2 linked regions of the Hahella chejuensis KCTC 2396 genome follow. The protein of the gene in region 1 binds, or shares a complex with, the protein of each later gene. Links are inferred from orthologs where the notes say so. Each region holds a gene or a part of one and is shown on either strand. Other genes may lie near its edges.

The links.
Region 2: the proteins of pabB (region 1) and HCH_RS27555 are in contact, whole or in part, in a solved structure (PDB 8RP0), measured with the Escherichia coli proteins. The link is inferred for Hahella chejuensis KCTC 2396 from one-to-one orthologs.

Annotation. Positions count from the first base shown.
Region 1 is NC_007645.1:2,729,359-2,732,499, reverse strand. What follows is about bases 3-2,816. They hold pabB (aminodeoxychorismate synthase component I), read left to right. Parts: upstream 3-650; coding sequence 651-1,982; downstream 1,983-2,816. Other genes in these bases: thrH (bifunctional phosphoserine phosphatase/homoserine phosphotransferase ThrH), read right to left, coding at 1,979-2,593. UniProt on the Escherichia coli protein: Part of a heterodimeric complex that catalyzes the two-step biosynthesis of 4-amino-4-deoxychorismate (ADC), a precursor of p-aminobenzoate (PABA) and tetrahydrofolate.
Region 2 is NC_007645.1:6,272,062-6,275,353, forward strand. Bases 290-3,254 are described here. They hold HCH_RS27555 (aminodeoxychorismate/anthranilate synthase component II), read left to right. Parts: upstream 290-1,459; coding sequence 1,460-2,050; downstream 2,051-3,254. Other genes in these bases: trpE (anthranilate synthase component I), read left to right, coding at 290-1,407; trpD (anthranilate phosphoribosyltransferase), read left to right, coding at 2,140-3,180; trpC (indole-3-glycerol phosphate synthase TrpC), read left to right, coding at 3,191-3,254. Outside these bases: more of trpE, read left to right, coding at 1-289; more of trpC, read left to right, coding at 3,255-3,292. UniProt on the Escherichia coli protein: Part of a heterodimeric complex that catalyzes the two-step biosynthesis of 4-amino-4-deoxychorismate (ADC), a precursor of p-aminobenzoate (PABA) and tetrahydrofolate.

The sequences.
Region 1 (3,141 bases):
AATAATTCTGAGCGATTGTTAATTTAGTTTACGCTTCATTGGTTTTCCGTGATTACTCTCACAGTTTCCATATTATTAATATGCGTCTAGAATTCCATTTAAAAACAAACAATTAGCGTCTAATTACAACCGCCTGAGTATTGTGAAACGTTTCGTTTTTGTTTGTTTTGTGTTTCACAATCACGGGGCCAGTGTAGGGTTGTGTTACCGGCGAATCCGTGAATGAAATTACAGAAAACACGCCATTTGTTAAGAAGTGTTAACGGGTAGACAGTATTTGGCCATCTGGCCTATATACGTTCCGACAAGCCCTACCCAAAAACGCCTTTTGAACATTTCCCTCTCGTGAATCCCTTCCCCTTGGGCTCAACCAAACGAAGAACTGCGGCCCATTTCCAGATCGAAACGCCATCGCCAGCGACTTAAAAACGTGAGCAACTTCAAATATGCGCTCGCTAACACTACAATTCCGCAGTCTTTTGAGACCGCTAAAGCCAATAGACGTAAGACAATAAGAAGTCCGGCCGCGAAACGCCGCCGTCCGAGCGCCTGAAAAATGGAAGCCGGAGGGTTAGAATGTCGGATTAATGAGCCACTGGCGCTTATCGGGCGCCGGAAGAGGCGCTTTTTTACCAGGCCAATATTTGTTGATGTCAGTTTTCACTATTCCCTACGCAGACTATAACGCCGTCATTCACTCGCTATCTTCCCGTCCGGGCTTTTGTTGGCTGGACAGTCGAACCCAGGAGGGACGCGCCTTTGAAATTATCGCCTGCGATCCGGAATGGATAGTTCGCAGTCAGGAAAACGACCACTTTCTTACTCGTCCCGATGAGACGGAGACGTCCATCTCCTATACCGACCTGCTGGCGCTTGCCCAGCTCCCACGCGCTGTCCGACCGACCCCTTGTTTCAAGGGGGGCCTGATCGGATTCATTAGCTACGAATTTGGACGCAATCAACTGCTTGGCGACCGTAACTGGCGTCGAAAATCCATTTTTCCCTCCGCCTGCATTGGCGCTTACGATCATTACCTGGTCGTAGAACACGATAAACAAATTATTACCGGGTTCGGGGATGCGGCATTCCAAAGCCTGTTGCAGCAAGGGCGCCCCGCCACAGAGACCTTTAGCGTAACGCGAGCGATTTCGCCTGACTGGAGCTACGAACAGTACGCAAACGAATTCGCCAGAATCAAGAAATACATTCTCGCTGGGGATTGCTATCAAATTAACCTGACACAACGTTTTTCAGGCGCTTATACAGGCGATCCTTTGGAAGCCTATATAAAAGTCAGACAGGTGGCCAAAGCTCCCTACTCCGCCTTTTTCCGCAGTGGTCAGGGCGATCTGCTTTGCTTCTCGCCGGAGAAGTTTCTTACGGTGCAGGACCGCGATGTCGTCACCAAACCCATCAAAGGCACCCGCCCGCGCGGAGCCAGCGCCGACGACGATTTTCGCCACATTGAGGACCTTACCTCCAGTCCCAAGGACCGAGCTGAAAACGTAATGATCGTAGATCTTCTGCGCAACGATCTGGGTAAGATTTCCAATATCGGTAGCGTCAAAGTCGAAAAGCTCTGCGCTCTGGAAACCTACAGCAATGTTCATCACCTGGTCAGTACGGTGACTTCCACCCTGCGCGACGATGTCTCCCCCTTCGCCGCCCTGATCTCCTGTTCGCCAGGCGGATCGATTACAGGCGCCCCCAAGAAGCGGGCGATGGAAATCATTGATGAACTGGAAGGTCACGCGCGCAGCGTTTATTGCGGCAGCGTATTTTACCTGTCCAATGACGGACGCATGGACAGCAATATCGCCATCCGCACCATGACCTGTCGACAGGGCGACATGCATGTATGGGGCGGAGGCGGCATCGTTGCGGACTCTAAATGCCTTGCGGAATACAATGAGTCCGTTGTAAAAATCAGGCACATCGTTGAAGCCCTCGGCGGAGACTTGCCCGGCAAACGCGAAGTTTAATCCGTTACCACGCGACTGGCTTTAATAAATTCCGCGCGCAGTTCGTCGTAGCTATGCACCGCGGGAAACTGCGGAAATTCAGCAATAACGTTGTCGGGCGCCTTAAACAAAATACCAGCGTCCGCTTCCGCCAGCATAGTCGTGTCGTTGTAGGAGTCTCCCGCCGCAATCACATGGTAATTCAGACCGTGAAACGCCTGCACCGCCATCCGCTTTGGGTCCTTCTGGCGCAACAAGTAATTCGTCACTTTACCGTTCTCATCGACTTCCAGACGATGACATAACAATGTCGGCCAGCCTAGCTTCTCCATTAATGGCATCGCGAATTCGTAGAATGTATCGGACAAAATCACCACCTGAAATCGACGTCGCAGCCAGGCGACAAACTCCTGCGCTCCAGGAAGCGGGTCCAGCATAGCAATAACGGATTGTATATCCGGCAATCCATAGCCATGCTCATCAAGGATTTCCAACCGCTGCTTCATCAACACATCGTAGTCCGGAATATCCCGGGTCGTCGCGCGTAAAGCTTCTATCCCTGTTTTTTCCGCAAAGGCGATCCATATTTCGGGTATCAACACCCCTTCCAAATCAAGACACGCAAGTTCCACGACTCACTCCTGTCATCTTTAATTCATTCGATATCCGCAGAGACTCGCATTGACGCCGCTCGACCCAGGCGTGAAGCCGCGCCCGACAACAGCCCAGAGCAGTCCTGCATTCCATTAAAAAACGCCTTAATCATAAGGGTTTAGCAGGGGGTTGCATATTCGATAGATAAAGCTAAAATCGGTTAAAGATGTAAACAAGAATTCACATAAGTTTACGAAAAAAATAACAAGATGAAACTATAGAGGAGAGTCCGATGTACATCAGCGTAAAAAAGCTTGCTGGGCTGGTTGCGTTCAATGCGTTAGGGTTAACTCTGACGTTAGTTCTGGCGAATCAAATCCTTTAATCACCGTCTCTTAATCACCTCTAACTCAATATTTAGCCACGTCCCGGCTTTCTGTCCGGGACGGCTGTTTGACGCCCCGGATCTATAGAATTCCTCACTCTCGCTAAATCACATTCAGTCTAATATTAACCAGGCAGACAAATAGCTTCCTTCTATTTGTCTGCAACGACAGGGCCTGCGCATGTCAGGCCCTGTCTCCCG
Region 2 (3,292 bases), 3.5 Mb from region 1 along the record:
ATGGCGGACCTGGACACCCCGCTGTCCACCTATCTGAAACTGGCCAACGCGCCCTATACCTACTTACTGGAGTCCGTTCAGGGCGGCGACAAATGGGGGCGCTACTCCATTATCGGCCTGCCCTGCCGCAGCGTGCTCAAGGTCAACGGCCATCAGATCAACCTCTATGATAACAACGCGCTGACGGAATCCACCGAATGCGCAGACCCGCTGGCCTACATCGAAACCTTTCAGCAACGTTTCAAGGTGCCGGACGTAGAGGGCCTGCCCCGTTTCAACGGCGGCCTGGTGGGCTACTTCGGCTATGACACCATCCGCTATATCGAGCCGAAGCTGGCCAAGAGCACGCCTCCCGATCCGTTGGGAACGCCGGATATTCTGTTGATGGTCTCGGATGAGCTGGTTGTGTTCGATAACCTGAGCGGCCGTCTGATGTTAATACATCATGTCGATCCCGGCGCAGCGGAAGCCAGCGAACGCGCCCAGGCGCGTCTGGATGAGTTGGAAACCCTGCTGCGACGACCGATCCCCGAGCATAATCTGCATGTCCAGCAAGACCTGCAGATTGCCGAGGAGGATTTCGCTTCAGGTTTCACGCAGCCGAACTTCGAAGCCGCCGTGGAGAAGATCAAGGAATACGTACTGGCTGGGGATGTTATGCAAACGGTGATCTCCCAACGTATGTCCGTCCCCTTCACCGCCGAGCCCATCAACCTGTATCGTTCTCTCCGCTGTCTCAACCCCTCTCCTTATATGTACCACCTGGATCTCGGCGATTTCCATGTGGTCGGCTCCTCACCAGAAATTCTGGCGCACCTGGAAGATGGCGTCGCCACCGTGCGGCCCATCGCCGGCACCCGTAAACGGGGCGCCACCGAGGCGGAAGACAAAGCGCTGGAAGAAGAGCTGCTGGCGGACCCCAAAGAACTCGCCGAGCACCTGATGCTGATCGACCTGGGCCGCAACGATGTCGGCCGCGTCAGCGATATCGGCAGCGTCGAACTGACCGACAAGATGGTGATCGAACGCTACTCTCATGTGATGCATATCGTCTCCAACGTCACCGGCAAACTACGCCAGGGCTTGAGCGCCATTGACGTGCTGCGCGCCACTCTGCCCGCCGGCACGTTGAGCGGAGCCCCGAAAATCCGCGCCATGGAGATCATCGACGAACTGGAGCCGGTAAAACGCGGCGTTTACGGCGGCGCCATCGGATATCTGTCCTGGAACGGCAACATGGATACCGCCATCGCCATTCGCACCGCGGTTATCAAGGACAAGACGCTTTATATTCAGGCCGGGGCCGGCGTAGTCGCCGATTCCGCGCCGCGCCTGGAATGGAAGGAAACCCTCAACAAAGGCCGCGCCGTGTTCCGCGCCGTGGCTATGGCGCAAAAAGGGCTATGAGCCTGCGATCACATGACGGCGAATACACAGACAGAATTTTGAGGGTTAGAACATGTTGGTGATGATTGATAATTACGACTCTTTTACATACAACGTCGTGCAGTATCTGGGCGAACTGGGCGCCGACGTGCGCGTCTATCGTAACGATGAAATCACGGTAGAAGAAATTGAAGCGCTGCAACCGCAGCATCTGGTGATCTCTCCCGGGCCCTGCACGCCCAACGAAGCGGGGATTTCCGTCGCGGCGATCAAGCACTTTGCAGGCAAGCTTCCCATTTTAGGCGTATGCCTGGGCCATCAAAGCATTGGCCAGGCCTTTGGAGGCGAAGTGATTCGCGCCGGCAAAGTCATGCATGGCAAGACTTCCAAGGTGTACCACAACGACGTCGGCGTATTCAAAGGCCTCAACAATCCGTTTGAGGCAACGCGCTATCACTCACTGGTCATCCGCGCGGACACACTGCCAGATTGCCTGGAAGTCACCGCCTGGACCCAGAATGACGACGGCGATCTGGAAGAAATCATGGGCGTGCGTCACAAGGAACTGGCGATAGAAGGCGTGCAATTCCATCCAGAGTCCATTCTCACGGAGCAGGGCCACGACTTACTGCGTAACTTCTTGCAGCAATCGGTCAGCCACTGAGTCAGAGATCAGCCAACGGCGTAAGCTTAGGTTTAATTGCGCGCCGAAAAAGAAAACAACATAGTCTAAAAACTACGAGGAATTGCGCCATGGATATCAAAGCCGCTATCGCCAAGGTTGTCGATAGAAAAGACCTCACCACCGAAGAAATGATTGAGGTCATGCAGCAGATCATGACCGGACAGGCCACTCCCGCACAGATTGGCGGGTTCTTGGTGGCGCTGAGATTTAAAAGTGAAAGCGTCGGCGAAATCACCGGCGCCGCCCAGGTGATGCGTCAACTGGCCAGCAAAGTCGATATCGATGATCCACACCTCGTGGACACCTGCGGCACCGGGGGCGACGGCTCTAACCTGTTTAACGTCAGCACCGCCGCCGCCTTTGTGGTGGCCGCCGCCGGCGGTAAAGTCGCCAAGCACGGCAACCGCAGCGTCAGCAGCCGCTCCGGCAGCGCCGATGTGCTGGAAGCCGCCGGCATCAATCTGGACATGACCGCCGAGCAGGTCGCCCGCGCCATCAAGGAAATCGGCGTCGGCTTTCTATTCGCGCCAGCCCATCACAGCGCCATGAAGCACGCGATCGGGCCGCGCCGGGAAATGGGCATTCGCACCATCTTTAATATGCTGGGCCCCCTGACCAACCCCGCCGGCGTGACCAAGCAGGTCATTGGCGTATTCAACCCATTGCTGTGCCTGCCTCTGGCGGAAGTGCTGCAACGACTGGGCAGCACACACGTTTTAGTCGTTTCCGCAGCGGACGGCCTGGACGAAATCAGCCTCGCCTGTGAAACCCATGTGGCGGAACTGAAAGACGGTAAAATCTCCGAATACACGCTTACTCCAGAAGACGCTGGAATAATGCGCCGCTCTCTGGACGGTTTGACTGTCGCCAGCGCTGAGGAAAGTCTCACACTCATTGAGGCCGCATTGACCAAAGTGACGGATCAAACGTCGCAAAAAGCCCGGGACATTGTCGCCCTGAACGCTGGGGCGGCGATTTACGCCGCAGACCTGGCCAGCTCTTTCAAAGAAGGAGTGGAAATGGCTCAGGACGCGATAGGTTCCGGGCTGGCCTTTGCTAAACTAAAAGAGCTGGCCAGTTTTTCGGCCTGCTTTAAGGAAGAGGAATAAAGGTCAACCTATGAACGACACGCCTACGATTCTGAGAAAGATCATTGACCGTAAAAAACAGGAAGTGGAAGCGCGCAAGATGCGCCAGCCTTTGTCCGTGCTGAAAGACAGT